DNA from 2 places in the Staphylococcus delphini genome. Region 2 is predicted to be linked to the other one. Evidence: riboswitches for the same ligand, from Rfam matches in the RefSeq annotation. Region 2 holds a riboswitch; the other holds the start of a gene.

The links. A riboswitch is a leader RNA that binds a small molecule or an ion and turns the genes downstream of it on or off. The one in region 2 is predicted to bind lysine.
Positions count from the first base shown of each region.
Region 1: it holds a riboswitch for lysine, as region 2 does, so the genes downstream of both, EL101_RS07700 (aspartate-semialdehyde dehydrogenase) here and EL101_RS06380 (amino acid permease) in region 2, are expected to answer to the same signal.

Region 1 covers NZ_LR134263.1:1,594,107-1,611,018, reverse strand. The annotation lists gene EL101_RS07705 (ABC-F family ATP-binding cassette domain-containing protein) at 1-1,537, shown strand, start outside; lysine riboswitch at 1,777-1,956, shown strand; gene EL101_RS07700 (aspartate-semialdehyde dehydrogenase) at 2,159-3,145, shown strand; gene dapA (4-hydroxy-tetrahydrodipicolinate synthase) at 3,149-4,027, shown strand; gene dapB (4-hydroxy-tetrahydrodipicolinate reductase) at 4,024-4,746, shown strand; gene dapD (2,3,4,5-tetrahydropyridine-2,6-dicarboxylate N-acetyltransferase) at 4,766-5,485, shown strand; gene EL101_RS07680 (M20 metallopeptidase family protein) at 5,629-6,783, shown strand; gene alr (alanine racemase) at 6,780-7,856, shown strand; gene lysA (diaminopimelate decarboxylase) at 7,857-9,122, shown strand; gene cspA (cold shock protein CspA) at 9,423-9,623, opposite strand; gene msaA (regulatory protein MsaA) at 9,816-10,124, opposite strand; gene EL101_RS07655 (acylphosphatase) at 10,283-10,555, shown strand; gene EL101_RS07650 (5-bromo-4-chloroindolyl phosphate hydrolysis family protein) at 10,568-11,206, shown strand; gene EL101_RS07645 (toxic anion resistance protein) at 11,203-12,369, shown strand; gene EL101_RS07640 (BCCT family transporter) at 12,421-14,022, opposite strand; gene brnQ3 (branched-chain amino acid-like transporter carrier protein BrnQ3) at 15,086-16,432, opposite strand; gene EL101_RS07630 (vWA domain-containing protein) at 16,549-16,912, opposite strand, start outside.
Region 2 covers NZ_LR134263.1:1,335,021-1,351,932, reverse strand. The annotation lists gene hemA (glutamyl-tRNA reductase) at 1-686, opposite strand, end outside; gene yihA (ribosome biogenesis GTP-binding protein YihA/YsxC) at 842-1,438, opposite strand; gene clpX (ATP-dependent Clp protease ATP-binding subunit ClpX) at 1,672-2,934, opposite strand; gene tig (trigger factor) at 3,516-4,832, opposite strand; gene EL101_RS06405 (hypothetical protein) at 4,920-5,843, opposite strand; gene EL101_RS06400 (NUDIX domain-containing protein) at 5,853-6,464, opposite strand; gene rplT (50S ribosomal protein L20) at 6,574-6,930, opposite strand; gene rpmI (50S ribosomal protein L35) at 7,005-7,205, opposite strand; gene infC (translation initiation factor IF-3) at 7,231-7,758, opposite strand; ribosomal protein L20 leader region at 7,783-7,919, opposite strand; gene EL101_RS06380 (amino acid permease) at 7,961-9,469, opposite strand; lysine riboswitch at 9,604-9,775, opposite strand; gene thrS (threonine--tRNA ligase) at 9,837-11,774, opposite strand; gene dnaI (primosomal protein DnaI) at 12,093-13,016, opposite strand; gene EL101_RS06365 (replicative helicase loading/DNA remodeling protein DnaB) at 13,016-14,389, opposite strand; gene nrdR (transcriptional regulator NrdR) at 14,393-14,860, opposite strand; gene EL101_RS06355 (glyceraldehyde-3-phosphate dehydrogenase) at 15,864-16,880, opposite strand.

The DNA of each region.
Region 1 (16,912 bases), 260 kb from region 2:
ACCAGGCAATTGTTACGGTTTAATTGGTGCAAATGGTGCCGGAAAATCTACTTTCTTAAAAATCTTATCAGGTGAAATTGATTCACAAACAGGTCACGTGTCACTCGGTAAAGATGAACGTTTGGCAGTCCTTAAACAGGATCACTTTGCGTATGAAGATGAGCGCGTGTTAGACGTTGTGATTAAAGGTCATGAACGTTTGTTTGAAGTGATGCAAGAAAAAGATGCGATTTATATGAAGCCTGATTTCAGTGACGAAGATGGTATTCGTGCAGCTGAACTTGAAGGCGAATTTGCTGAAATGAACGGTTGGAACGCAGAATCTGACGCTGCAACATTGTTATCTGGCCTAGGCATTGGTACAGACTTGCACGATAAAACAATGTCAGAGCTTGAAAATAACCAAAAAGTGAAAGTGTTGCTCGCCCAAAGTTTATTCGGTGAGCCTGATGTACTTTTACTGGATGAGCCGACAAACGGTTTGGACATTCAAGCGATCAGTTGGTTAGAAGACTTTTTAATTAACTTTGATAATACCGTGATTGTTGTATCCCACGACCGTCACTTTTTAAATAATGTTTGTACGCACATTGCTGACTTAGATTTCGGTAAAATTAAAGTTTATGTCGGAAACTATGACTTCTGGTATCAATCAAGTCAATTAGCACAAAAAATGGCGCAAGAACAAAATAAGAAAAAAGAAGAGAAAATGAAAGAGTTACAAGACTTTATTGCACGTTTCTCTGCCAATGCATCTAAATCAAAACAAGCAACGAGCCGTAAAAAACAACTTGAAAAAATTGAATTGGATGATATTCAACCGTCTTCACGTCGTTATCCTTTCGTAAAATTCACGCCAGAACGTGAAATTGGTAATGATTTATTATTTGTTGAAAACCTTTCTAAAACCATTGACGGTGAAAAAGTGTTAGATTCACTGTCATTTACGATGAACCCAAATGACAAAGCGGTATTAATGGGCGAAAGTGAAATCGCAAAAACGACACTACTTAAAATTTTAGCCGGCGAAATGGAACCGGATGAAGGCAGCTATAAATGGGGTGTCACAACTTCACAAAGCTACTTCCCTAAAGATAACTCGGCGTATTTTGAAGGCGTTGACATGAACTTAGTAGATTGGTTAAGACAATATGCGCCAGAAAATGAACAAACTGAAACATTTTTACGTGGTTTCTTAGGACGTATGTTATTCAGTGGTGAAGAAGTGAAGAAAAAAGCTAGCGTTCTTTCCGGTGGTGAGAAAGTACGTTGTATGTTAAGTAAAATGATGCTTTCTAGTGCGAACGTATTGTTATTAGATGAGCCGACGAACCATTTAGATTTGGAAAGTATTACCTCTGTCAATGAAGGTTTGAAATCATTTAAAGGGTCTATGATTTTCACATCGCATGACTTTGAGTTTATTAATACGATTGCGAACCGTGTGATCGATTTAGATGTGCCTGGTGGTTTATCGAAAGAAATTTCTTACGAGGCGTACTTAGAAGAAAAAGGGATTTTGAAATCTAAAGCATAAAAATTTTTTAACGGGATGATATCATGTCATCTCGTTTTTTATTTTGAGTGAATCGGATACATATGTAGTTCTCCCCTATTATGTCTACTTGGGTGGCTCGTTTTTTTAGCACCTTCTTTTAACAACACGTTGCTTATAAAAAAATCGACATATGAACCTAAAAGAATGCTGAAAATTTTAGCATTTTCTGTTTACACGTGATGACATTCTATGTATAATGGTATCCATAATAATTGAATAGTTATTGATGAGGCGCATCGATCATAAGTAGATATATTGAAGTCATGTCTGCAAGCATTGTATATCGAAAGGGTGAGATGCCGAAACGAACAGTATTGCAGGTACTTGTTTGTTGGATTCTTTGGTTAAGAGCTAAGAATCTGTCATTATTGTTACAATAATGGAGTGCATCACTTGTATATAGAGTTAACAAGTTCGCACGCCGAGCTTGTTTTTTATTTATCATTTTTGAAACGGTCTGATAACAGTGACTTTCACCCTCTTCAAAAAATGCTCTAGTGACCAACATAAGTGCCCAATGTACTACCAATAGCTCAATTATTATCTAAATTTTAAGAACATTACAATCTTTGTGAATTGAAAAAAATGGAGTGAAGTGGAATGACAAAATTAGCAGTTGTAGGTGCAACAGGATTAGTAGGAACTAAAATTTTAGAAACACTTGATCGTAAAGGTATTGCTTTTGATGAACTCGTGCTTTTTTCTTCGGCACGTTCAGCAGGTCAAGAAGTCACGTTTCAAGGTCAGACGTATATCGTACAAGAATTGACAGATGAAGCAACGGATGGTGGTTTTGATTACGTCTTAATGAGTGCGGGTGGCGGTACGAGTGCGCATTTTGCCCCACTGTTTGAATCACACGGTGCCATTATTATTGATAATTCGAGTCAATGGCGCATGACGGAAGACGTTGACCTTGTCGTACCTGAAGTCAATGCCCCTACTTTTAAAAGAGGCATTATTGCTAACCCAAACTGTTCAACGATTCAATCGGTCGTACCACTGAAACCATTGCAAGAAAAATATGGGTTAAAACGCGTGGCATACACGACTTATCAAGCTGTGTCAGGTTCAGGTATGAAAGGTAAAAAAGACTTAGAAGACGGTCCAAAAGGTGTGGCGCCGCAAGCTTACCCACATCCAATTTATAACAACGTATTACCACATATTGATGTCTTTTTAGAAGATGGCTATACAAAAGAAGAACAAAAAATGATTGATGAAACTAGAAAGATTTTAAATGAACCGACTTTAAATGTTACAGCAACTTGTGTACGTGTACCGGTACAAGATAGTCATAGTGTTCATATGAATGTGACGCTGGACCAACCGGCAACAGTGGAAGCCATCCAAGCACTTTTTGAACAAGATGCACGTGTTGTCCTCGTCGATAACCCAGCCAAAAATGAATATCCAATGGCGATTCATTCAACAGGTCGTGATGAAGTGTTTGTCGGACGTATTCGTAAAGACGATTCGTTAGACAATACATTCCACATTTGGGTCACTTCAGACAATTTATTAAAAGGTGCTGCGCTTAATGCAGTCCAAGTGTTAGAACAGGTACTTCAATTGAAAGGAGCATAAACTATGTCACATATTTTTGAAGGCACAGGCGTCGCTTTAATCACCCCTTTTTCGAATGGAGAAGTGGATTATGACGCGATCAAAAGACAAGTCCAATTTTTAATCGACAATGGTATTCAATCCATCGTGGTTAACGGTACAACAGCTGAAAATCCAACTTTAACAGATGAAGAAAAAGATCGTATTTTAACAACAGTAATAGAAGAAAATGCGCAACGTGTCCCTATTATTGTAGGAACTGGGACGAATAACACGCAAAAATCAATTGAAGCGTCTTTACGTGCAAAGGCATTAGGTGCAGATGCGATTATGCTCATCACACCGTATTACTTAAAAACGAGTCAACGTGGTTTAGTTGCCCATTTTGAAGCGATTGCGAATGCGACAGAACTACCTGTAGTCCTTTATAATGTGCCATCAAGAACAAATTCAACAATCGAAGTGGATACAGTCGTTCGTTTAAGTGCGCATCCATATATCGTTGCGTTAAAAGATGCGACTGATGATTTTAATTATTTAGCAGAACTTCAACAACGCTTAGATACAGACAAGTTTGCATTGTATAGTGGCAACGATGATAATATTGTGTCATATTATAAACAAGGTGGTCATGGTGTCATTTCGGTCGTTGCAAATGTCATCCCGAATGAATTCCAACAAATTTATACAAATGTGAAGGATCGAGCAGCACGCTTTGAACCGATTGCAACCCTTCTTGATGCGATGCGTGTCGATATTAATCCGATTCCGATTAAATATTTGGCAGCGTTAGAAGGCTTTGGGCAATATGAGGTGCGCTTACCATTAGTACCACTGAATGACGAAGAGCAACAACAGTTAAAAGCAGTTTACCAACAATTTAAAGCAGGTGTTCGGACATGAAAATTTTATTAATTGGATACGGCGCAATGAACCAACGTGTCGCACGATTAGCTGAAGCGAACGGACATGACATTGTAGGTGTCATTGCAGGTCGTTCAACGGCGCATGTGCCCTATCCGATTTATCAAAAAATCAGTGAAGTGACAGATGCGGATGTAGCGATTGACTTTTCACATCCACAATTGTTATTGCCATTATTAGAAGAAGATTTCACACTGCCCCTTGTCATTGCAACAACGGGTGAAAAGACACAAATTACTGATAAACTTCAAGCGTTAAGTGATAAAATGCCAGTATTTTTCAGTGCCAATATGAGCTATGGTGTCCACGTATTGACTAAAATATTAGAAGCGGCAGTCCCTTTACTTCAAGACTTTGACATTGAATTAACGGAAGCGCATCATAATCAGAAAGTGGATGCACCAAGTGGTACGCTCGTTAAACTTTATGATGTGATTGAATCGTTACGACAAGATGTCACACCCGTTTATGACAGAAGTCAACACGATGCGAAACGTACGAAAAATGAAATCGGTATTCATACGGTGCGTGGAGGTACGATTGTCGGTGAACATGATGTCTTATTTGCAGGAACAGATGAAACGATTACCCTCTCTCACCGTGCCCAGTCGAAAGATATTTTTGCGAATGGTGCGTTAGGTGCAGCAGAAAAGTTAATTCACCGTCAACCAGGGTATTATACTTTTGATAACTTATAAAAGGAGCGTATAAAACGTTATGGTTAAAAATTTTACAGCTGAAGAAATCATCCAATATATTAGTGATGCGAAAAAATCTACACCGATTAAAGTTTATATCAACGGTGAATTCAGTGACGTGCAATTTCCGGATCAATTTAAAGTATTCGGTTCAGAAAATTCAAAAGTCATTTTTTGTGAAGCATCAGATTGGCACGCATTTTATGAAGAAAATCAAATGCGAATTGAAGACTTAGAAATTGAAATGGACCGACGTAATTCGGCCATTCCATTGAAAGATTTAATCAATACGAATGCACGAATCGAACCAGGCGCATTTATTCGTGAACATGCCGTAATTGGTGATGGCGCTGTCGTGATGATGGGTGCAACGATTAATATTGGTGCCATCGTGGGTGAAGGAACGATGATTGATATGAATGCAACATTAGGTGGTCGTGCAACTACCGGTAAAAATGTCCACGTTGGTGCTGGTGCAGTATTAGCAGGTGTAATTGAACCCCCAAGTGCCTCTCCTGTAGTGATTGAGGATAACGTGTTAATTGGAGCGAATGCTGTTATTCTTGAAGGCGTACGTGTTGGTGAAGGTGCGATTGTTGCTGCGGGTGCCATTGTAACGCAAGATGTACCAGCAGGTGCTGTTGTTGCAGGGACACCGGCGAAAGTGATCAAACAAGCGCATGAAGTAGAAGATTCAAAACGTGAAATTGTCGCAGCGTTACGTCAGTTAGATCAGTAATACATCCACAGGCGCGCTATCATATCTCATATCGGCGCCCTGTTCCAGCGATGATAAACATAACGCTACTTTTTATGAGGACTGGGACATTAAGTTATCCCATCCTCTTCTCTTTTTATACATAATGATGGGAGTGAAAGCATATGAATGAACTTGAATTTGTCACGCAGCATCGTCGATATCTTCATCAACATCCCGAGCTGAGTCTTCAAGAACACGAAACAACACAATACTTACAACATTTTTTAGAGTCATTAGATATTCCATATGAACGCCCTCTTGAAACAGGGATTATCGGTTTTTTAAAAGGCCAAAGTGATGAAACCATCGCTTTTAGAGCAGATATCGATGCCCTACCGATTCATGAACAAAATGATGTCGATTATCGCAGTACAGTAGATGATCGCATGCATGCTTGTGGCCATGATGGTCATACCACAGCGCTCATGCTATTTGCACAACGTTGTAAAGCGCTATATGATAAAGGTGAGTTGCCACATAATGTGTTATTCATTTTTCAACCTGCCGAAGAATCCGGTGGTGGCGCGAATTTATTAATTAAAGCCAACGCATTTGCATCATATAACATTAAAGCAATCTATGGTGTTCACGTCATGCCTTTTGTTGAAGAAGGTTCAGTCGTCATTCGTGATAATGAAATTACGGCAAGTGCGACAGAATTTCGCTTTTTTATTGAAGGTGAATCGAGTCATGTTGCCAACAAAGAACAAGGTAAATCTGCCGGAGAAGCGTTACAACATATTATGGCGCAATTGTCTCAAATTCAACAGTATCATTTGAATGGATTGCAACGAAATATCGTTCATATCGGTCATTTTCATGCGGGAGAAGCAATTAATACCGTTCCGAGCAATGGCTACTTAGAAGGCACGATTCGTACGTATGATATGGATGACTTAAGTATTATTCAAGGACAAATGCAAAAAATTAGTGACAGTGCAGAATTGTTATTCGGCGTGAAATGTGACGTGCGTTTTGCGGAAGGTTATCCACCGACTATGAATGATCCTGCATTGAAAAAATATGTCGTCGAAAGTCTCGAATACAATCAGCTTAATGTAATCGAAAATGAACTGCCCTATTTATTTGGTGAAGACTTCAGTTTTTATGGTCGAATCGCACCGGCATATTTCGTCTTTGTCGGGACACGTAACGAAGAAAAGCAGTTCGTGACAGGTTTGCATACACCGCATTTAAACTTTGATGAACGCATGTTGATTCGTATTGCAGATTATTATGAACGATTGTTAATGAACTACAACGAGGTGGAAGCATGACAGCATTATGGCAAGTCGATTCAGCCCAATTTCTTCAAAATGTGAAACAAGTAACGCAAAATCAATCTGTGATGGCGGTTGTGAAAAATAATGCGTACAATTACGGCTTGGATTTTGCCGTACAAACGTTTCAACAAGCAGGTATTGATACGTTCAGTACGACATCGTTAGTTGAAGCGGTGCGTATTCGAGAGCTGGCGCCAGACGCAACGATATTTTTAATGAATGCGACAGATGAATTTGACCGTTTGAGAGCAAATGATATCCATATGACGTTACCTTCTTTAGCGTTTTATCATACACATAAAGCAGCTTTAGCGGGTGTGAAAGTGCATTTGGAATATGAAAATCTACTCCATCGTTCTGGCTTTAAAACAACAGAAGAATTGCTCGCCGTTTTAGCCGATCACGAGCAGAATCCGGCACCTAAAATGGAAATTACTGGTTTGTGGACGCATTTCGGTTATGCGGATGAATTTGATGTCGACATGTATGAACAAGAACGTGAGGCATGGTTGGCTATTGTGGAGACACTCGTGCAACAACGAGGGTATCATTTCGACCTCATTCATGCTCAAAATAGTGCCAGTTATTATAGAGAAGGCCAACGTCTATTTAATCATCATACACATGCACGTATCGGTATTGCGCTATATGGTTCGCGTCCCTACTCGAGTCTGTCAGTTGATCGCATTACACAAGCATTGACCGTAAAAGCCAATGTGGTTCAAGTGCGAAATGTCCAACAAGGCGATCATTGTGGGTACAGTTTTGCTTATACCGTAGATCAGCCGCATACACGTTTAGCGGTTGTAGATGTCGGATATGGAGATGGCATTTTACGGACAAGAGCGCAACATGATGTCTCGATTAATGGCAACCGTTATCCGATTCGTGCGCTCATGATGAGTCATATGTTTGTGGAAGTAGATGACACAGTATCAGCGAAAGATAGCGTTATTTTATATAGTTCAGATTTGCGTATTGATGACTACACGTTTAAAGGTGTTGGCGCTAATTCTGAACAACTCAGTGCATTAAATTTGAATTCGTTAATAAAGGAGTATGTTTAAATGACAGTTAGTTACAATCAAAATGGTGAATTAACATTGGGAGGAACAAGTTTAAAAACGTTAGCACAAAGTTTCGGTACGCCGACAATTGTGTATGATGAAGATCAAATTCGTCAACAAATGAGACGTTATCACAGTGCTTTTCAACAAAACGATATCGGCTATGTGTTATCTTATGCCTCAAAAGCATTTACATGTCTTCAAATGGTTAAACTTGCGGCTGAGGAAGATTTCGAATTAGACGTCGTATCAGAGGGAGAGCTTTACACAGCATTAGAAGCAGGCTTTGATCCACAACGCATTCATTTTCATGGCAACAATAAAACGAAACATGAAATTCGTTATGCCCTTGAAAGTGGTATCGGCTATTTCGTTGTTGATGCATTAGATGAAATTGACCTCATCGAACAGTATGCGACAAAACCTGTAGATGTACTGTTGCGTGTGAATCCAGGTGTTGAAGCACATACGCATGAATTTATCCAAACCGGACAAGAGAAAAGTAAATTCGGTCTTTCTTTAAAACATGGGCTCGCTTTAGAAGCAGTTGAAAAAATCCGTAACACTCATAATATCGTGTTGAAAGGCATTCATTTCCATATCGGTTCGCAAATTGAAGAAACAACGGGAATGATTGAAACGGCTAAAATGGTGCTGAATTGGCTCGACGAACATGCAATTGCGATCGATTTACTCAATTTAGGTGGTGGCTTTAGTGCGCAATACGTTGAGGCTGACCAATCATTCGACATTGAAGCAAGTATTACAGAGATTGTACAAGCGATTAAAGCAGAGTGTCAGCAGTTAAAATACCCTATTCCGACATTGAGTATTGAACCAGGACGTTCTATCGTTGCGGAAGCGGGTGTAACGCTATATGAAGTTGGCACAATCAAAGACATTCCTGGTGTCAATAAGTATGTGTCTATCGATGGCGGAATGAGTGATCACATCCGCACAGCTTTATACGACGCGAAATATCAGGCTTTATTGATTAATCGTAATGAAACACCTGATGAAACAGTTACCATTGCAGGAAAACTGTGTGAATCAGGCGATATTATTATTCATGAAGCACAATTACCTTCTAGTGTAAAACGAGGCGATTATTTAGCAATACTAACGACAGGTGCGTATCACTATAGTATGGCTTCAAATTATAACCAAATGCAGAAACCAAGCGTCTTCTTTGTGAAAAATGGTAAAGCAAGAGAAGTCGTGAAACGTCAATCGTTACGTCAATTGATTATTAATGATGTGAAATAAGCACAATTCATGGTATGAGGCAATGAATGTTTGCTTCGTTAGATAGATACTTTTGACATGTTGATTTAATGTAATGATAAAAAAGAGCACCTCACCTTTTTATCGGTTAGGTGCTTATTTAGGTTTAATTCCGAATACTAAATATTCAAACGCTTCATCTGTTAATTCTGAAAAACCTTCTGGCGGATCAATCGGTTCAATAAGAAGCATTCTGATAACAGGATAAAAACATTTATAAAAACAAAAAAACAGCGAAGCGAACTTCACTGCTTTTTTCTAAGTCAATATTGCATCTATTTATTATAGTTTAACAACGTTTGCAGCTTGAGGACCGCGGTCGCCTTCAACTACTTCAAATTCAACTGATTGACCTTCATCTAATGATTTGTAACCTTCTTGGTTGATTGCAGAGAAGTGTACGAATACATCGTTTTCTCCTTCTACTTCGATAAAACCAAAACCTTTTTCAGCGTTAAACCATTTTACTGTACCTTGTTTCATAATCTGTGAAACCTCCAAGACTAAAATTCAATATGCGCTATTCGCATATTACAAAAAATACTGATTCATTCTTTATACTTTCGATAAATAAAAACTGAAAAATATTCTTTGCAATATGGAATAATGCCATTGCTTACCCCTATTATAAGGTAATGTGACAATATTTGCAATATAGAATTTAAAATTTATTGATTAGTCTATAATTGGCAAATTCAAATATATTTTTTCGTTTTTTAAAGTAATGAAGCTATAAAAAATCTGTAAATCTTCATCACAATCTTCACAAAAGTTTAAATCACAATTATTATAAAATGCATAAATGTTATGTTTGCCAACAATAAAATTGTCATAATCTGTTTTGGCTTGTTGAATCATGCGTTGATACGCTTGTTCAAACGCTTCAAAGGTCTCAAATTTTTGCGAATCAATGATGTGTTCTGGCCAATCATCGAATAACCACCAACCTTCATAGTCTGCACGAATCTTAGCAACTTCCCACATAACTAACGTCCCCCCATATGTAAAAAAAGTCTTACTAAAGAAGATAGTATCTTTAAATTTAAAAAGCAAGCTAAAAGACCTAGAAATAAGTGATATGAAACTTAAATATTAGTCTTTTGCACTGAAAATACTTATAATTAAGTGGAGGGGTGAAATGTATGAAACATTATTTAATCCGAGTATACGGACGTGTTCAAGGGGTTGGATTTCGTTATTTTACTGAACGCTTAGCTTTGAAGTACCAAATCAAAGGTACAGTGAAGAATATTGAGGATTATGTAGAAGTGCACGCACAAGGTGATGATACGTCACTTGAATCCTTCACACAAGCAGTCATTAATGGCGCTTCCCCTGTTTCACGTGTCGATACTTATACAATAGATGAACTTGAAATTAACGAGCAATATCAAAACTTTAGAGCGATTTCATAAAGGAAGATGAATATGAGATATTTATTATCGAGGGTTTGGGGTGCCGTAGTTGGCGTGCCTGTTGCAGTTATCGCCTTTTTTACAAGTGTCATTTTAGATTTTACATTTTTAATAGATTTTGTCATCGGCATCGCAGGTTTTGTAGTCGGTTATGTCCCTACACAGCGTTTGACGTCACGTGCCTATTTGAAAGAAATGAATTTGACACGTAAAGATTATCACTATATTATGCATCAAATTAACTTAGTTCAAAGCAAAAACAAGCGTATTTTAAAGTCGTTTATTAAAGTTAGATCGATACAAGATTTTAAATTAGTGAATGATATTTACCGATTATCGCGTACAATTAATTCAGCCATTAAACAACGACCTTTTCAGTTTTTTAATATTGAAAGCTTTTATTATTCGCATATCGATAATGCGTTAAACCTAATTGAAAGTTATACGCGGCTTGCTAAAATGCCACTTAAAGCAGACAACGAGCGACAAATGCTACAGCAAACACGGATTACTTTAGAAGAAGTGAAGCGGACACTCATTGCAGATTTAAAGCAAATTAATGCGCAAGATTATGAGCAGTTGGATACTGAAATGCGACTCAATGAAATATACCAACGAAGAAATGTTAAAGAAATGGAGAATGATTCATGATGTCAAATGATCTCGCGAATGAAACTAGTACACATCCATTAGATGCCTATTTTAATGATTTTGATCATCCAAAAACAGGAGCAGTGACGGAAGTAGAAACAAAAGCGCTAAACGAACATTTTAACGACCAAGACCGTCAAAAAATTCAAAGTTTAGCAGAGCAAATCGAACCGTTAAATCATGATAGTTTATTGAAATTCGGTTCAAATGCACAAACACATCTTTCTCATTTTTCGCATCAAATGTTAGATGAAATTCAGTCGAAAGATGTGGGTCCGATTGGCGAGACTTTGGAACAGTTGATGAAAAAGTTAAAAGAAGTGAATCCAGATGAGCTATCGCAACAAAATGACAATTTCCTCAAAAAATTGTTCAAACGCTCAAAAAATTCGATGCAGCAACTTTTTTCACGTATGCAATCTGTAAGCGCACAAGTCGATCGTATTTCGATAGAGCTAGATAAGAATAAAGGATTGTTAATGAAAGATATTCAACTGTTGGACGGCTTGTATCAACAAAATAAAGACTATTTTGATGTTTTGAATCTTTATATTGCAGCGGCCGAACAAAAGAAAAAGGAAATTGAACAACAGGTGTTGCCAGAGATGCGTCAACGAGTGAAAGATGCTGATGACCAAATGGCAGTGCAAGATGTTGCGGATATGGAACAGTTTGTCGACCGTCTTGAAAAGCGAATTTATGACTTGAAATTATCACGCCAAATATCATTACAATCAGCGCCCCAAATCCGAATGATTCAAAATGTCAACCAAGCATTAGCAGAAAAAATACAAAGTTCGATTTTAACAAGTATTCCATTGTGGAAAAATCAAATGGCGATTGCGTTAACACTGCAGCGTCAACAAAAGGCAGCGACAGCACAAAAGCAAGTAACAGATACGACGAATGAAATTTTATTACGTAATTCTGAAATGTTGCGTCAAAATGCGCGTGTCACTGCAGAAGAAAATGAGCGCGGTATTGTTGATATCGAAACATTGAAGACGACACAAGATAATATTATTCAAACGATTGAAGAAACATTGCAAATTCAACAAGAAGGCCGTGAAAAGCGTCAGCAGGCTGAGAAAGATTTGCTTGCGTTAGAATCAGATTTAAAAGCGCGTTTAACTACAGCGAAAGACCAGCGCGACAGTCAGTAAAGATGTATAAAAAACAGGCTCGGACATTCAGTTGCCAAGCCTGTTTTTGTGCTAATAGACATGATCATCTGTTGTTTTGCGATCAAGTTCATAATTTTCATCTTTTCTCGATTCAGAAACATATTCACGCATTCTCTCTTTATCTGGTGTCAGTGTTAAGCCGAGATGACGTCGTTCTAAATTGGCGTCTTTATAGAATGATATGAGCATCAATATAATGACGATGCTAAAGGGTAACGCCGAAATAATCGCCGCTGATTGTAATGCGCCTAAGCCTTCCCCACCACTTGATAATAATAAAACAAAGGCGATGAGTGAGAGTAATAAGCCCCAAATGACTTTTACACGTCCTGTAGGTGTTATGGAACCATGTGATGTTTGCATGCCGAGTACGAAAGTGGCTGAATCTGCAGAAGTGATAAAAAATGAGCCTACGAGTAACATCGCAATGACAGATAATATCGGTCCGAGTGGTAATTCATTAAATATGCCAAACAGCTGTGTTTCTGGAGTCATTTTGAAGAGTTCTGGTGTAGCTTTTGCGACCTCGATACCTGTAACACCAAAGACGCTGAACCATAAAATACTCACAAGTGTAGGGACTAATATGACCGCAATCACAAATTCTCTCACTGAGCGCCCTTTTGACACGCGTGCAATAAAGATACCTACAAATGGACTCCAACTCATCCACCAGCCCCAATAATAAATGGACCAACTTTCAAGCCACTTTGCTTTATTAGGATTAAGCGGTGCGACGTCGAGACTGTTAAAGATAAATTCATCAAAATAAAGGCCTGTTGCTGACGTCATGATTTTGAAAATTAAAATGGTTGGACCGACGATTAATGTAATCAACAGTAAAATTCCGGCAAGACCCATATTTAAATTACTCAAATATTGAATCCCTTTGCTCAGACCGCTCCAAGCTGAAATGAGAAAGAGCACGGTAACGATAAGAATGATGAGGGATTGCACCCAAATATTTTGTGGCACACCGAATAAATAATTCAGACCACCGTTAATTTGTAACGTCCCGACACCGAGTGAAACAGCGACCCCAATAACTGTCGCAAACACAGCGAGTACATCAATAACGATGCCTAATGTACCATCTACTTTATCTCCAAATAATGGACGAAGTGTTTTAGAAATGAGCCCGTCTTCATTTTTTCTAAATTGGAAATATGCGAGCGATAGTGCAACGATTCCATACATGGCCCAAGGATGTATCCCGTAATGGAAAAACGCTGAACGCATCGCATCCATTATCGCCGCGTTTGTTTCAGGTTTCGCATTCGGTGGTGTTAAATAGTGTGTCATCGGTTCAGTGGCGCCATAAAAAACGAGACCAATCCCCATTCCCGCACTAAATAACATCGCGAGCCAAGATATTGTTTTGAACTCCGGCTCATCATCGGGTTTTCCTAAACGCAATTTCCCTATTGGACTAAAAATAAGAAATAGACTGAAAAACACAATAAACGTCATCGTAATCATGTAGTACCAGCCAAATGTGTTAATAATCCAACTGCCGATTTGTCCTGACACTTCACCAAATTGCTTTGGGAAGAACACACCTAATAACACCATCAGGAACACAAGAATGGCAGAATACAAAAATACTTTTGACAATTTTTGGTTTTCTTTCATAAAAAATGAACCTCTCCTTTAAACATAAGTCATCATCTGCCAACTTTAATATCACAATAGTGCTTTAAATGAACAGTGACAGTTCCAATGTCCTCACTTTTTTCATACATGCGGCGAGTCAAGAGAACGTCATATGGATTTAAAGTACGATTGCAAAATTCTAAAAGGTAGCCATGAAAATTAAAAGTTGAAATAAAGTTGTGAAGTAAACAATATCGTTCAACTTTTTTCATTTACCCCCATATCCATAAAATAAACGTCATTTACAAATCATTGGGCTCAATTGATTAGGTCTTAAGTTAAAGGGCATACAATGGGGTCATTGCATGTTGAGAGGTAAAGTTTAAAGAGGAATGGGAAGGGACATAAAAATTTCAAGTCTCAATCCATTCATATATTTTTGACTGATTAAATGATTTTAAAGTAGTTGGAAAATGAGGATGAATGGATAAAACATTGATGCTATTGATTTATTGATTTCATAAACTTGCCCTCAGTTTCGCTGTGTTTAATATAAGATTGCCCAGAAGGCTGAGACTCCTGAGGGAATGCGTGCATACTGCTGACAGTCGCTTCTTTACTTTAATAGTGGTTGCTGTTTATCGCAGTAGCTGTCTGACTTCTCAACGTATACACTTTTGAGAAGTCTAGTCAGCCTTGCGGGGGCAGTACGACGAAATCTTTGTTACACATAAAATTTCTGTACTGCTTCCAAAATCCACAATGAATGGGTGCGCTGGGAATCAATAAACGGTGTTCCAAAAGCAGGATTTTCGACAGAACTCCCGCGATTTCGGCAAAATTTGGAAATCAATTTTGCTCATCGCTCGGTTCTGCTCAAATCCTAAGCGTTTTTGTCACAACCTCCCCTCAGCCCCTAGGAAACGCGAAGCCATGAAGGCAATCTAAAGCCACAAGACATAGGGAGGGCAAGTTTAACAAAAATATTGCATCAATAGCATCAAAAGTTTTCAAGCCCCATCCCTTTGGTATACACAACAAAATATAGTAAAGGAGCTGAGGAAACTTAATGTCCCAGCTCCGTTTTGTTAATGAGTTAAGCTTATTCTTTTTCGTACACGATGATATCAGAGTTTTTCATAAATGCCCCAATAATGTAACCGATAATCATCGTAATGACAGCGATTGGGAACCACTCTAATGAATGTTCATGTAATGGCAATTGATTGATAAAACCAATTTTCGCCCAACCATTGGCATTGATAACGCTTAGAATCGATTCAATCGTTACAACTGCGACAGTAATTTGTTGTGTAATCGGACGAGTCGGTACAAGACGTGCGATTAAAATTAACAATACTGTTGTAATAGCGATTGGATAAACGATCAATAATACAGGGATTGAAAGTTTAATTACTGCATTTAAACCTAAGTTCGATAAAATAAAGCTGATGATTGTAAAGATAAAGACATAAACTTTATATGAAATTTTAGGTAAAATACTGTTGAAATATTCACTTACTGATACGATCAATCCACATGCTGTCGTTAAACAAGCCAGCGCTACGATAATACCGAGTAAATATTTTCCTAATGAACCAAAACCTGTATCTGCCATCGTAATGAGCAAGTAAGCACCGATGTTTTGGTCATTTTCAACTAATTTTTTCATTGTTTCTTCAGGAATAATCATGTGGTTACCGATGAATCCTAAAGAAATGTAAATGACTGCTAAAGCGATGGCAGCAATGATACCTGCCATTGCTGTTTGTTTGAAAATATCATTCGCGTGTTTAATGCCTGTCGCTTTAATTGCATTCACAACAATCATTGAAAACGCAATTGCGGCAATCGCATCCATCGTTAAATAACCTTCAGTGAAACCTTTTGAGAAGCCACCTAGCGCGGAAGTATATACTTCAGGCTTCGCAGTGTTTTGTGCACTACCTCCAAAATCTACAAAACCTTTAATAATCATCGCAATAATCGTGATTAAAAGTAGCGGTGTTAAAATGGCACCGATACGGTCAACGATTTTTCCAGGATTCAAACATAAGTACAACACGATTAAGAAATAGATCACTGAGAAGACGAACAACCAAACAGGACTACTCGAATGAATGATCGGTGTCACAGTCATCTCGAAAGACGTTGATGCTGTACGTGGAATGGCAAATAGCGGTCCAATTGTTAAATAAATTGAGACTAAAAATACAACTGAGAAAACAGGGTGTATTTTGTTAATTGAACCAATGTACCCTTGTTTATCAAAGGCACCTACCATCACGCCCATTAATGGTAGACCAATCCCCGTAATGACAAAAGCTAAAATTGACGGCCAAAAGAATTGTCCACTTTCCAGTCCTAAATTTGGTGGGAAAATCAAGTTCCCTGCGCCAAAAAAGATGGCAAATAACATAAACCCAATAAATAAAGTGTTTTTATTCATAATGCTGCTCCTTAAAATTCCTAAATAAATATGATTCATTCTATCACAAGAACATGTAACCGTCTATAAAATTTCTGAAAATTTGAAAATTGTTGTTACAAAATAGGCAAAAAGAACTAAAATGATTTCAATAACAACTTTTTCAGTAATGGTGAAAGTAAGCTTGGCAAATGTTCGACACCTTCAACAAAGATGGCATATTGCCCGTAAATGTTATGGATCGTTTGTTCGATGGATTCAGTTATGGGTTCTTGACTTAAAAAGACGTTGAACACTTCGATGCCAAGTTTGCGTGAGTTTTCAACAGCTTCATACGTATCCAAAATGCCATCTTGACTATAGTTAAACGCAGAAGGTTCACCATCCGAAAAGACAATAAGAAAACGCTGTTGTTCCGAACGAGACAATAAACGATCACTTGCAACCCGAATTGCGACCCCATCACGATTATCGTCTTGCGGTGTGAGTGACATAATTCTC
Region 2 (16,912 bases):
TGAACACCATGTTGATCTGCTAATGCTTGTGCACGTGATAATGTACGGTTAATGACTGTAATATGACTCACGCCAGCACCTTTTAAGTTTAAAACAGCTAATTCTGCCATTTCGCCCGCACCAATGACTAACGCTTGTTTTTTATTCATTTTACCGAACATTTTTTTCGCAAGTTCCACCGCACCGTAAGACACACTAATCGTATTATCAGCAATATCTGTTTCATGATGTGCTTTTTTACTAAATGTGATTGCTTGCTTGAATAGTTCATTAAAAATGGTACCAGTTGTTCCCGCTTCTTGTGCTGTGAAAAACGCATCTCTCATCTGACCTAAAATTTGTGTTTCACCTAATACGATTGAGTCTAAGCCTGCAGTAACTCTGAATAGATGTTCAATCGCTTCGTCCTCAATTTTCACTTCAGACATCCCCTTGATATCATCTACTTCAAAATTAAATTGTCGCGCTAAAAATCTTTGAATATAGTAACGTCCCGTATGAATTTGGTCAACTACCGCATACACTTCAGTACGGTTACACGTTGATAAAATCACGTTTTCTAAAATAGATTTTGTCTCGAACAACGCTTCATGCACGTGTGTCAAACTCTCTTCTTGAAATGAAAGTTTTTCACGACATGCTACATCAGCTGTTCGATGATTCACACTAACTGCTATTAAGTACATGCTTATGCCCCCATATATTCTACAATGACTACATTATAACACAGATTAGAGTCATTCTAATTAAAAATGCATAATCATGTTAAGATTTTTAAAATGACTTTCTAAATTTTTATCATAATTGTAGTCGTGCATGACTTTCATCTATTGATAATAGGTTATGCTTCCTCTATGAACGCACTAATGGCTGCCCAAATTTGGTCTTGTTTCTTTTTCTCAATGGAGGAGTAACTGATAATTTGATCGCCAGGTTCTAATTCCAATTTTTCTTTAATGATTTTAATATGCTTTTGTACTTTACCTTTAGGGATTTTATCTTCTTTCGTTGCGATAATGAGTGTTGGAATGTCGTAATACTTCAAAAAGTCATACATTAACACATCATCTTCAGTTGGCGGATGACGTAAATCGACTAATTGAATCACGAGTTTTAATGCTTCTCGTGTTGTGATATATGTTTCGATCATCTTACCGAAAGCTTCACGTTGCTTTTTACTTACTTTCGCATAACCATAGCCTGGTACATCGACAAAAATCAATTGGTTATCGATGTTAAAAAAGTTTAAAGTTTGCGTTTTACCGGGTTGTTGAGACGTTCTCGCCATATTTTTCCGGCCAATCATACTGTTAATAAATGTTGATTTTCCAACATTTGAGCGACCACTTAATGCAACTTCAGGCAAATCTAACTCTGGATATTGCTCTGGTTTAACAGCACTAATCAGAATGTCTACTTCATTTGGGTTGATATTCATCAGTTTTACACCTCGTTTATGTATCATCATACTCTTTTTAGATTACCTTAATTGCTCAAAGTTTTTCAACAAATGTTCGGTTTCTCTATATCGAAATAATGAGCATTTATATTTTTACATATTTGATATTGATATTAAAGCGAAAAAAGGCTGAGTCATAATCTGACCTGATTATGAAACCCAGCCTTTTTAAAATTAAGCGTGTTGAGCCATTCGATAACTTAACCGTGATTTTAAGCAGATGTTTTTGTTGTATTCACAAGGTTACCTTCCGCGTCGTAGAGTTCAGGCTCTGTCTCATTTACAATTGTTTCTTTTGTAATGACAACTTTAGCGACGTTTTCTGTAGAAGGAATATCATACATAATATCAATCAATGCTTCCTCAATAATTGAGCGTAAACCACGTGCACCTGTTTTTCTTTCAATCGCTTTTTCACTAATTGCAGCTAATGCTTCATCAGTAAATTCTAACGCAACATCATCTAATTCAAGCATTTTAGTGTACTGTTTAACCAACGCATTTTTAGGTTGTGTTAAAATGTTTTTCAATGCTTCAACATCGAGTGTTTCAAGGTTTGCGACGATCGGTACACGTCCGATAAACTCAGGAATTAAACCGTAAGTTTGTAAATCTTCTGGACGGATTTGCTCTAATAAGCTTGCTTCATCAAAATTAGAAGCTTCATTGCTCGCAAAACCGATTACTTTTTCACCGAGACGACGTTTAATCACTTCATTAATACCGTCAAATGCCCCTCCAAGAATAAATAAAATATTTGTTGTATCAATTTGAATGAATTCTTGGTTAGGATGTTTACGTCCACCTTGAGGCGGCACACTTGCTGTTGTACCTTCTAAAATTTTAAGCAATGCTTGTTGTACACCCTCACCTGAAACGTCACGTGTGATGGATGTGTTTTCTGATTTACGTGCAATTTTGTCAATCTCATCGACATAAATAATCCCTTTTTCTGCTTTATCAATATCAAAATCAGCAGCTTGGATTAAACGTAATAAAATGTTTTCAACGTCTTCACCGACATAACCTGCTTCAGTCAGGCTTGTTGCATCCGCAATTGCGAAAGGTACATTTAATGTACGTGCCAATGTTTGTGCGAGTAACGTTTTACCGCTACCTGTTGGCCCAATTAAAGCGACGTTACTTTTTTGTAATTCAACGTCATCATCTTTAGGTCCAAGTTGTTGAACACGTTTGTAGTGGTTATAAACCGCTACTGCCAATGATTTTTTCGCTTTTTCTTGACCGATAACATAGTTGTTTAATTGATCCATAATTTCTTTTGGTGTTGGTAATTCAGTGAGCTCTTCTGCTTGTTGTTGATTTAATTCTTCTTCAACGATTTCAGCACATAGCTCAATACATTCGTTACAAATATAAACACCGCTACCTGCTACCAATTTTTTAACTTGGTCTTGATCTTTACCACAGAAAGAACATTTTAAGTTTTCTTCATCATCATTGAATTTAAACATACTTTATTACACCCCTGTTCTTTTACGACTATACTAGAAAGCATTCTATTACGCAAATATAGACCATTTCAAGTTTTTTGCATTTTGCACAATAAAACACAAGCGATGTGTGATATTGTGGCTCCAGTAAAAGTCATCCTCAACTTCTGTATCTCATCTATTTTAATTCGTAGTGTCTTCATAAAGTTTCATACCAACGCTTCATCCAACAAAAGATACGCTCAAACTTGCTGAATGAACTTCCCCAAGCTTGCCGTTAATATACTATGTGCTAGCGACATAAAAATCAAATCATTTGCAAAAATACATTAACGTAACTGTTTAATCAGCTGTTGTCATAAATACTAAGCGGAGTGCGGTTGTTATCAAATGGTCATCATTTGATTACAACAACCCACCCCGGTTGATTTCACATTTTATTAAAATACATTTTGTCGAAACGGTTCATTGAGAGTTGTGTTAGTGGGACCACACATCATTTGAAGTTGATGTGCGGTCCCACTGATTAACCTTCATTAAATTTTATCATTCAAACTTGTAATGAAAGTTTTCAATACGACGCATTAATAAAATATGCGTGCTTATGCTTCTTCTTGGTTGTCTTCTGAAGTACTTTCAACTAATTTCGCTTCGTCTACTAATAAGTCAATAACTTTTTTCACACGAACATCGTTTTTAACAAGATCAGTGTTGCCAAGTGTTTTCTTAATATCTTCAACAGAAATGTTAAATTGTTCGCTCATTGTTTCAAGTTCTTTGTCTACATCTTCATCAGTCACTTCGATATTTTCCGCATCTGCAATGGCAGCTAATGTTAAGTTTGTTTTCACACGTAACTCAGCATCTACTTTCATTTGTTCACGTAAATCATCTTCTGATTGACCTGAAATTTGGAAGTAAGTGTTTAAGTCTAACCCTTGTTGTTGAATACGTTGTGCAAATTCGCTCATCATGCGATCTTGTTCTGTACGTACCATCGCTTCTGGAATATCGATTGTCGCATTGTCAGTTGCTAAAGTAATCGCTTCTTCTTTTTGCGCATTTTCAGCGTCAGTTTTCTTTTGTTCTTCAAGTTGTTGACGTAAGTTTGCTTTGAATTCTTCTACATTGTTTGCATTAGAATCTAATTCACTAGCAAGCTCATCGTCTAATTCTGGTACTTCTTTAGCTTTGATTTCGTTAATTTTTGTTTTAAATACAGCAGGTTTTCCAGCTAATTCTTCTGCGTGGTATTCTTCTGGGAATGTCACTTCAACATCTTTTTCTTCCCCAACTTTTAAGCCTACAAGTTGCTCTTCAAAACCTGGGATGAACATACCTGAACCGATTTCCAAGTCGTATCCTTCAGCTTGACCACCTTCGAATTGCTCACCATCAACATAGCCATCGAAGTCTAAGTTTACTGTGTCGCCTTCTTCAACTTGACCGTCTTCTTTAACGACCATATCAGTCATTGCGTCAAGACGTTGTTCTACTGCTTTGTTGAATTCTTCTTCAGTCACTTCAGTGTTTTGTTTTTCGATTTCTAAACCTTTGTAGTCACCTAATTGTACTTCAGGTTCAACGATTACAGTTGCATCAAAAGTGAATGGTTGACCTTTTTCAATTTGTGTTACTTCAATTTCAGGTTGATCAACTGGATTGATACCTGTTTCTTGTACAGCTTCACTGTATGCTTTTGGTAATAAGATGTCTACTGCATCTTGGTATAAAGCTTCTACGCCAAAACGTTGTTCGAAAATTTGACGAGGTACTTTCCCTTTACGGAAACCAGGTACGTTAAGTTGTTTAACTACTTTTTTGAAAGCTTGATCTAACGCTTTATCTACTTCTTCTGCAGGTACGGATACTTGTAATAATCCTTCGTTACCTTCTTTTTTTTCCCAAGTTGCTGTCATGTAAAAAAACCTCCATGATTTATCATTTTTAAAATTTTTCAACTTCTTTATTATAACATAGGTTGACCTTCTTTGAAATAATGAGACCTATGTATTTAACGATTTTATGAGTTTAAATATCTCTACGTGTAATGAATCCACATTGACTTCCTTACCCATTAACTGATGGAAATATGCAATGTAAGTATCACGCCACATCTCTACAGTCCCATAGTCTAGGATATTTACAGGATAAAGCGCAATATTATTTGCATTAAGTAAAATATAGGCTTCTTGAACCAGTGACGGTATTTCCACTTCTAACGCATCAATCACTGCAGGCAACAATTGATCTTTAAAGACAGTTTGTTCAATACCAACAAGCTCAGAGGGTATCACTTGAATTTGACGGGAATCTTTTTCTACGGTAACGCCTTGATTGTAGCCAGCAAAACGTAAATACTCCAACATCAAACTTTGAATACTTGCAACGATAGGCTCGTGAGCTAACAGGTAAGCAATCGTTTCACTGAACTGATAGACACGATCGTCAATTAATGTGAGCACTAATTGCGTTTGATCATAATGACTCAGCTCGCTAAATCGTTGTAATCGATGCAACATATAATCTTGACGTTCGTCGAGTTTGGATTGTGCTTGATTTTTAATAGGTAATAAAGTCATACGGGTTTCATGTGCATCGACTTCATCAAGCACCTGGTCCACCATTTCAACTGTCGCTTTATATTGTTCTAAAGCATACAAACTTTTAATGTAATACACGATGTACGTATCATATGGCGGAAAACCTTGCATCATTAAAATGTTCGCCTCTTCTTTCAATTCAAGATACGCACCGAGTTGCCACAATATATCACATTTTATTATCGCAAGTTCAGATGTCAATTCAAAGTGACGCTCATACGTAATGAAGTGATCATAAGCGTGTTCGTACTGTTCCTTGTCGAATGCCTCTGTAATATCATTTATTAACTTTTCTTTAAGTTTAGGAAATGGAATGATGTCAGACATGCCATTCACCTATTTCAACTGTTCTAATATTAACGCACTCCACGATTCGAATGCACTCGTGTCATTAATTTGGCTTAATGGTTGCCACTGAATCTTTAAAGTATCCGTTTCACGCACTTCGACATCTTGTTGCTTAACCTTTACTTTAAACACGACACCGATATGCACTTGACCGACTTCATTATGATCATCATTAATAAAGCCAATGAATTCAAGTGGCGTTTGATCGTTAATTTTAACACCAATTTCCTCTTCAAGTTCTCGACTGGCATTTGTTTTAATAACTTCATCAATATGGTGCGCTTCAGGAACATCATTCATATGTCCGCCTACACCGATAGATGCGTTGCCGTGAAGTCGTGCCTCGCCGCCACCTGATAATCGCTCATAGACGAGTAATTCATCATGCTCATTTTCAATTAAACAATAACTAATCAATTGTTTAAAACTTGGATCTTCTTCCATATCACCGCGTCTTTTCACTTCATATTGAGAAAGCTTGTCATAAATTTTTTGACCGTTCTCTTCAGATTGATCTAAAAACCCGTTGAATGCGAGCGCCTCTTCTTCAAAAAGCAAACGACGTGGGACTACAGTAATTTGTTCATCAAATTTTGACATTGTGAGCTCCTTTTATTCGTTTTTTATATCGTAACAAAAGAAATGAATGGTGGTAAAGTCATAATGAAAAAGAGTTGGCGCGTCACAATAGACCCCAACTCTTTCTCTACTATTTTAAAGCTGCTTTCGCTTGGTTTACTAATTCAGCAAATGCTTTCTCATCTGAGATTGCGATTTCTGATAACATTTTACGGTTAATGTCGATACCCGCTTGTTTTAAACCGTTCATTAAACGAGAATAACTCATGTCATGTTGGCGTGCAGCCGCATTGATACGTGTAATCCATAATTTACGGAAATCACGCTTTCTTTGACGACGGTCACGGAATGCATATTGACCTGATTTCATAACTTGTTGTTTTGCAACTTTATATAATGTGCTTTTCGCACCGAAGTAACCTTTAGCTAATTTGATTGTCTTTTTACGACGCGCTCTTGTTACTGTTCCACCTTTAACACGTGGCATAATAAACTCCTCCTTTTATCTCTACGGTATGCACTTTTGCCATACCTCTCATATATTTTCGTACTTTAGAATGATTATTTAACGTATGTTAATAATTGTTTTACGCGTTTTGCATCGCTTTTTGATACTAATGAAGCTTTACGTAATTGACGTTTTTGCTTTGTAGATTTATTAGCGAATAAGTGTGAAGTGTAAGCTCTAGAACGTTTAAGTTGACCAGATCCAGTTCTTTTTACACGTTTCGCAGCTCCGCGGTGGGTTTTCATTTTAGGCATGATGTTTTCCTCCTATTATCACTTTTTATTTTTCATTAATTGGGGCTAACATAAGGAACATTTGTCGACCTTCCATTTTCGGCTTTTGCTCGATTGTTGCAAGGTCTTGACACGCTTCAGCATATCGCTCTAACACGCGTTGTCCAATTTCTTTATGCGTAATCGCACGCCCTCTGAAACGAATTGAAACTTTAACTTTGTCACCTTTCGTTAAAAACTTGCGTCCGTTTTTAAGCTTCGTATTGAAGTCGTGTTCTTCAATTGTTGGGCTTAAACGGATTTCTTTAACGTTGATGATTTTTTGTTTCTTCTTCATCTCTTTTTCTTTTTTCTGTTGCTCGAATTTGTATTTGCCGTAATCCATAATACGAGCAACAGGTGGTTTAGCATTTGGCGCAACAACGACTACATCCAAACCAAGTCGATCTGCCATTTCCAATGCTTCATTTTTAGATTTCAATCCGATTTGGTCACCATTTTGTCCGATGACACGTAATTCTTTTGCGCGAATCTTTTCGTTAACTTGCGTTTGATCTTTAGCTATGGTTGACACCTCCAAAAAGTTTACGAATGGTCCAAGTACGAAAAAAAGCGAGGGTATTTAACCCCCGCTTCTCACGTCAACATGAACATACACTACATGTTTAATCGTTAACCTGCCAACAGCTTGCTGCGTCGCTACAGGTGAGAAGCGGGATGCTTCTACTTGGTCCGTTTCGTATTCAACAGATACAATCATACCAACTCAGTGTATATTAGTCAATGTTTTTTTGAAAGTTTTTTTCAACTGTTTCCACATTTGGATCTAAGTTGACGTCTTTTAATGGAATTATTTTCGTTTTATAGCGGATTTTGTGATAGATAAAGAACGCTAAAAATACCGGAATTCCCATATAAGTAATTAAAAATCGATTGATATCAAAATCACCCGTTTGAATAAAATCAACATCTTGTCCGATGATAACAATAATACAAAGTACAGTCGCGAGAATTGGACCAAATGGGAACCACTTCGCTTGATACTTTAATTTGTGAACATCGTAATTTTGTGCAGCAAACGCTTTTCTAAAACGATAATGACTAACCGCAATACCTACCCATGCGATAAAGCCTGTCAGACCACTCGCTGCAACAATATATTCGTACGCATCGCCACTGATATGTTGTAATACAAAGATCAACACAACAATCACCGCAGTAGATAACATCGACAAGATCGGTGTGCCGTTTTTATTTGTACGACTAAACGCATTCGATGCAAGACCGTCTTTACCCATCGAATATAGCATACGTGTGCTTGCATACATCCCAGAGTTACCCGCCGATAATACAGATGTTAAAATTACGGCATTCATAAATGAGGCAGCAAACGCGAGTCCTGCATTTTTAAAGACGAGTGTAAATGGAGAAGTTGCAATGTCATCCCCACCGCCCATTAAGGCAGAAGAGTTGTATGGAATGAGCATCCCGATAATAAAGATCGCTAAAATGTAAAAGAGTAAAATTCTCCAGAACACTTGCTTAATTGCTTTCGGTACGGCACGCTGAGGATTTTCGGACTCACCTGCAGTAATCCCCACTAACTCAGTACCTTGGAAAGAGAACCCAGCGACTAAGAACACGCCGAACACAACGAGTAAGCTACCACCAAACCCGTCACCTAAAATCGGTGCATCTCCAGTTGTAAATGTATCAAAGCCCACTGCTTGACCGCCCATGATGCCTAAAATTGTCAATAAGCCGACAATAATAAAGACAATCACCGTCGCTACTTTGATGAACGCAAACCAATATTCACTTTCACCATATACTTGAACCGACAAGGCATTAAGACTAAAAATAATCACCATGAAGATACAACTCCATGCCCAAGCAGGTAAAAATTGTAGAGGTGCCCAATATTGGATGACTTGAGCAGCAATCGTCACGTCGGCCGCTACTGTAATGACCCAGTTAAACCAATAGTTCCATCCTAAAGCAAAACCTAAAGATGGATCGACAAAACGCGTGGCATATGTGCTAAACGAACCTGTAACAGGTAAATACGTCGCCATTTCCCCAAGTGATGTCATTAAGAAGAACACCATTACACCGATAATCGCATAGCCTAAAAGTGCACCTAAAGGTCCCGCATCATGAATAGCGCCCCCAGATGTCATAAACAGTCCAGTTCCAATCGCACCACCGATCGCGATCATCGAAATATGACGATCTTTGAGATGGCGTTGCACTGCATGTTGATTTTCCGTTTTTTCATTACTCATTTTCTTAATCCTTTCCTAATTGCTTAGAGGTTAAGACAAATTGTGTGAAGCTAGTTAAGTTTTAAATTAATCAACCTAGTAAAAATAAAAGCAGTGATGGCATCTATGTTGATGCCACCCCTGCTCATTATTTATGAATCGGTAGCACATCACATTTGTGACAGTCTAGCGCCTTTCGGACACTAGCCCAACGAAAAATGGCGATGGTCCATTTCCGTTTCGGCAACTTTACCTTTCACATGTTGGGGCTTTGTACCATCTTACAACCCAACCGCTACTCATCAAAGTTGCGCCTCTAACTCAATCAAATCGTTTTATAAATTGTTTCATTATACTACTATACATGATAGCCGTGCACCTATCAACATTATCTTTGTTTTTTCAAACGAATTTCATCAACTAAATCCCAAATGAAAGTATCTTTTTCAATTGTTTTTTGGTCTTTTGAACCGTATTGACGCACATTGACTTCATTGTTTTCAAGTTCTTTATCCCCGACAACCAATTGATATGGTATTTTCTTCATTTGCGCTTCACGGATTTTATAACCCATTTTTTCATTACGATCATCAATATGCACACGGACACCTTGAGATTTTAATTCGTCGTGAATTTGACGTGCGTAATCGTAATGCAAGTCGTTGTTAACTGGAATAATTTCAACTTGTTGTGGTGCTAACCAAGTTGGGAATGCCCCTTTTGTTTCCTCAGTTAAGAAGGCAACAAAACGTTCCATTGTTGATACGACACCACGGTGAATGACAACCGGTTGATGATGTTCCCCATCTTTACCAATGTAAGTCAGTTCAAACTTTTTCGGTAATAAGAAGTCAAGTTGCGCTGTTGACAATGTTTCTTCTTTACCCATTGCAGTTTTCACTTGAACGTCTAATTTAGGACCGTAGAATGCCGCTTCGCCAATCGCTTCTTCATACGGTAAGTTCATTTCATCTACCGCTTCTTTTAACATCGCTTCAGCAGTGTTCCACATGTCGTCATCGTCAAAATATTTTTCTTTATCCGCTTTATCACGATAACTTAAACGGAATTTGTAATCCTTAAAACCAAAGTCATCGTAGACATCCAAAATCATTTGAACAACGCGTTTGAACTCTTCTTTAATTTGGTCTGGTCGCACGAAGATATGCGCATCATTTAAAGTCATCCCACGCACACGCTGTAATCCTGATACAGCACCACTTGCTTCATAACGGTGCATTGTACCAAGTTCCGCGATACGAATTGGCAACTCACGATATGAATGAGGTTTGTTCGCATAAATCATCATATGGTGTGGACAGTTCATCGGTCTCAGTACCATCGCTTCATCCGCATCCAGTTGCATTGGTGGGAACATGTCTTCTTGATAATGGTCCCAGTGTCCTGATGTTTTGTACAAATCGACATTAGCCATCACTGGAGTGTACACGTGGTCATAACCGAGACTAATTTCTTTATCGACAATATAACGTTCAATTTCACGGCGAATTGTTGCACCATTGGGTAGCCATAAAGGTAAACCTGCACCGACAAGTTGATTGTTTGTAAAGAGTTCCATTTCTTTACCGATGCGGCGGTGATCACGCTCCTTACGCTCTTCTAACAATTGAAGGTGTGCTTTTAAGTCTTTCTTGTCGAAAAATGCTGTACCGTAAATACGTTGTAACATTTTATTATTGCTGTCGCCACGCCAATACGCACCAGCAGTTGATAACAATTTGAACGCTTTAATTTTAGATGTACTTGGAACGTGGACACCACGACATAAATCAGTGAATTCACCTTGACTGTACAATGTCACTTGTTCGTCTTCTGGAATCGCCTCAATTAATTCCAATTTATATGGATCGTTTGCAAAAAATGACTTCGCTTCATCTCTTGAAACAACTTGACGCTCGACTTTATGATTTTCTTCAATAATTTGTTTCATTGTCTTTTCAATCTTTTCGAAATCATCACTTGAAACCTTTTCTTCCATATCGAAGTCATAGTAGAAGCCACCATCAATCACTGGGCCAACACCGAAATGTACATCACCGTACAAACGTTTTAATGCTTGTGCCATTAAATGCGCTGTGGAATGTCTTAACACTTCTAACGCTTCATCACTACCAGGCGTAATGATTTCAATTGCGCCATCTTCTTCTAAAGGACGTGTTAAATCGACCAATTGTTGATTAAATTTACCGGCAACGGCTTTTTTACGTAACCCTGGACTAATAGATTGCGCAATTTCTTCTGTTGTCGTACCCTTTTCAAACGCCTTTTCATTACCATCTGGGAACTGCACTTTAATTTCTGCCATAATGATCCTCCATTTCACATATTTTGCTTAAAATTGAAGAAAATAAAAAACCCCATCCCAACAAAAGGGACGAGGTTTTCGTGTTACCACCCTAATTTGTCACATACCTATCCTGTGACATCTCTACATAAGATAACGGTCTTGAGCCGGGCATTCATTACAAACACCATTTATCTATAGAGGGAGTAACATCGATGACTATGCACTACATTCTCAATCACAGTAGTTCCCTGTACCATAGCGATACCGATATCATATCCTCAAACTTTAGCAACATTATTGATTTATATACATATTATAACGCTATTTTTAAAATTTTCAATGCTTACGATAATTTTCTCCTTCAAGTAAATAAGGTGTACTCAAAGTTTTCACACGTTCCATAATCCGTTTCGCTTTCATTCGATCAACACCATTTTTCGTATCAGCCAAATGTGTTTCTAATTCATCTAAGTTCATATTTGAGCTGAAAAATGTCGGAAGTTCTTGAATCATACGGTAATGTAAAATGGGACCGAGCACCTCATCACGTACCCAAGGCGTCATATCTTCAGCACCTAAATCGTCTAAAAATAATACGCGTGCTTCACGAACTTGTTCAATACGTTTTGCTGTCGTACCATCTTTAAAACCATTTTTTAATGTTCGAATAAACTCTGGCACATAAATAATCATCGAAGGGACTCGGTTGTTTTTCAACTCGTTCGCAATCGCACCTAAAATAAATGACTTCCCTGTACCAAACTCACCATATAAATAAAAACCTTTAACCGGACGCTTTTCAATAATCGCATCAATTAAATCGTCTAATTGCATGGCTAAATCTAAACGATTGCGTCGCGTCATATAAATATCTTTAATTTTGGCGTTTAACGTATCGGGATGCATATGAAATGATGTAATCATACTTTTCGCATTTTGTTCCTCGTCGTGCCTGATTTTGCATGGGCAAGACTTGTAACGAATTTTGATATGTTGTTGATCAATATACAATTCAGGAATGTGACCCCTTACGAAATTAGGACAATTTTCATACGTATGTGTCCCATCGTAGTGTTTTTGCTGATCTTTATATTCCTGCAAGATGTTCAAATCTTCCTCAATCATTCGGTTCGTTACTTCAGATTGGTGTGCGGCTAAAAATGCTTTCACATCTGGATCCGCTAAGACTTGCTTTTTAATTTGTTGAATCTTTTGTTCGAATGCATTGTTGCCACCGATAATACTATTAAAACTTTTCATTAATCTTCACCCGCCCTTCTCTTTTGTTCTAACCTTTTCAAGAACGCTGCACGATCTTTTTCCAATGCTTCTTGATCTTCCTCTTTTTGTTCGTACTCTTCTGGATGCGTCACCCAACGCGGTTGTTTTTCTTTTTTGTGATAAAATGGACCGTTTGCGTTTTGACTATAGCTTTCCATTCGTTTTTGTTTCGATTTTTCCTGATTTTTTTGAATTTCCATCGCCTTCTCATATGCAGAACGCGCGTCCGTCACACCACTTTTTTTCCATGTTGAAGCAACGGAATAAACATATTTTTCAGGTAAGTTATTATCCGTTTTTTGCATCACATATTGCAATAAAATATTGATAGCCCCAAAATTAAAGCCTTCACGTTGCACTAATTCTTCCACCATATCTTTTTGATAACGAGGCGGCTCAGAACCTCCATATTCCGTGAGCATGACAATCGGACTCGTTTGATCCATTAAAGCAAACCACTCATCCCAATTTGACACCGTTTTTTCTTGTGCTTCAGACATTTGTTCCGAAGCGGTCACCGTCACTTGCGGCTGTAATGATGGTAATTGTTGTTGATGTTCCATTAAATAGTAACTTTGTGCTTGTTTGCGTAAATCTTTAACGGATAAAGATTGATCTGCATTGAGCGATTTCAAAATAATCGTCTTCATAACGTCCGGCGATAAACGATACAATGTCGCCAATTGAACGATCAGCGATTTTGTCGGTTCTGATAAAATCGTTTGGCTCACATAATGCGTCTGCAACATGTCAGCCAACAATTCAAAATCAAACGTCACATCTGTTAAATCAACCCCTTGATATTGCGATGCTTTAAGCGCTACATCTGAAGTGGCCACTTGTTGCTTAGGTACTTTAAAGACATCCGTAAACTTTTTCGTCACATTTGAAAATCCCGCCAAATCGAGTGGTGTTGGCATAAAATAATTTTTCAATGTATGATACCGTTCTTGTCCGACAACTTCATAAAAATAAATCGACAACATCGGATCATTGAAAAAACGTTCTGGCGTGGGTGGCGGGATGAGTTCATACACAAATTGTGTCGTGTTTTCAGATTGACGGACGAACGTTTTTAACAGGCCAATGCCTTCTAACAAATCTAAAAACTCTCTAAAGCGGCCGAGGCTCAATTTTAACTCCGACATAATCGTATAATGTGTAAAACCTTGGTCGAATGTAGCAGACTCAAATTGGTTCAAAAACTGGTACACACCGATTGCTTCAGCACCAACTAACGGTGTGAATAACCGATTCAAAATATCATAGTGTACTGCATGATATTGAAATGGACGCATGACGATAAAGCCGTCGTGCGGACTTAACTGATTTTGATACATAAATTGATTCATTCGTTATTCACTCCGCTTGTTTTCTTTCAATATCCCTTGCATAGATTTTAATAATTGATCCACATCTTTAAATTCTCGATACACAGAAGCAAATCGCACATAAGAGACTTGGTCGACATGCATTAATAAATCCATGACATACTCCCCTATATCTCTAGATGACACTTCTGCAATGCCTTCTTCACGCAATTTCCATTCAACTTGATTCGTAATTTCTTCCAATTGTTGGAAACGGACGGGTCGCTTTTCACACGAGCGCACTAAGCCATTTAATATTTTTTCTCGATTGAACTGTTCGCGTGTACCGTCTTTTTTGACGACGATAAGCGGACTCATTTCTATATGTTCAAAAGTAGTGAAACGTGTACCACAATTGTCACATTCACGTCTTCTTCTAATTGCATTCATATCATCTGCATGTCTCGAATCCACTACTCGAGATTGGGTATGATTGCATTTTGGACATTTCACGACTTTGTCACCTTCTTAGTCATAGTTTTTGTTTCATTATACTATGAAACGACATGATTTCAAAAGTTAGGATATTTGTGGCAGTGTGCCTAGTGTTACGAGTGGGCTTGTCTTTTGAACATGCTAGTGGCTTTCCTTTTTGAACATGTCGGTTTTTTGGAACATATCGGTCTTTTTGGAACATGTCGGATGCATACGATTGCCGTCTTGGACTCGCGTTTCCCAGGGGCTGAGGGGAGGTTGTGACAAAAGCGCTTAGGATTTGAGCAGAACCGAGCGATGAGCAAAATTGATTTCCAAATTTTGTCGAAATCGCGGGAGTTCTGTCGAAAATCCTGCTTTTGGAACACCGTTTATTGATTCCCAGCGCATCCATTCATTGTGGATTTTGGGAGCAGTACAGAAATCTCATGTGTAACAAAGATTTCGTCGTACTGCCCCCGCAAGGCTGACTAGACTTCTCAAAAGTGTATACGTTGAGAAGTCAGACAGCTACTGCGATAAACAGCAACCACTATTAAAGTAAAGAAGCGACTGTCAGCAATATGCACGCATTCCCTCGGGAGTCTCGTCCATCCGGCAATCTTGCACGAACAAGCGCAAGTAAAGAGAACAGTGTCATACATCCCCACAGTTCACTTCATCAAAAAGTTCAGCCTCGTTTCATCTTATTTTTTGTTTTTGGGACACCGTTTATCAATTCACCAGTGCATCCATTCATCGTTACCTAGACTGCTACTGGGTTAACGTCGAGGAAAATGCTGAGCTACTTACTAATGATCATTGATGTATACAGCTTTTAAAACAAACTCTCTTAAGGTAGTAGCTCGATATTTGACTTAAATGATGTGCATTTGGATTTAGTCGAACTTACCCATCTCTCTGGTTTTAAATGAATCAAGAGCAAAAACTAAAAAATTGCCCCTAAGCACACGTGTCTATAAGGGCAATTATTGTTATATATTTTAAAAGAAAGGATTTCAAATGGATAAAAACCTATCATTTATTGTGCAACTGTGCTTGGAATTTGAGCAGCGATTTGTTGTAACACGTCGACCACTCTTGTTGAATAACCCCATTCATTGTCATACCATGCGAGTACTTTAACTTTACGATCTCCCATGACGATTGTTGAAGGTGTGTCGACAATTGCTGAATGTGCATCAGTCGTGAAATCATCTGATACAAGTGGCTCATCCGAAACAGCGACAACACCATTTAAATCATTGTCTTTAAATAATTGATTCACTTCTTCTTTAGTCACAGATTGTTTTAAATCAACGACCAAGTCAACAAGTGACACATTTTTAGTTGGCACGCGTAACGCCATCCCGTGCATTTTACCTTCAAGTTCTGGTAAAACAAGTGCGAGTGCTTTTGCTGCACCGGTTGATGTTGGAATGATACTTTCAAAAGCTGCACGTGCACGACGTAAATCTTTATGTGGATTGTCTAAATTGTTTTGGTCGTTTGTCACGGCATGTACTGTCGTCATTAAGCCATTTTCGATTCCAAAACGATCATTTAATAATTTGGCAATCGGTGCTAAACAGTTTGTCGTACAAGATGCGTTACTAAAAATGTCATAACGTTCTGTATCGATGTCTTGGTCATTGACACCTTTCACAATCGTTTGTACGTCTCCTCCTTTTGAAGGCCCTGTTAAAATTACCTTTTTAGCACCTGCGCGAATGTGGGCATCTGCTTTATCGCCATGATTAAATTTACCTGTTGCTTCTACTACGATATCGATATCTAATGCTGCCCATGGTAAATTTTCAGGATTACGATCTGACACAAGTTTAATCTTTTTACCATTCACTTGTATGCCATCTTCAATCGGTTCAACCGTCTGATTAAAGCGTCCGTGTGTTGTGTCATACTTAATGAGGTGCGCAATCGTTTCTGGTGGATAGCTTGCATTAATCGCTACAACCTCAACATCTTCTCTATTTAATGCCACTCTCAAAACCATACGGCCGATACGCCCCAGACCGTTAATCGCAATCTTTGTCGTCATGTTTAAAGCACTCCTTATCAATGTGTTATACT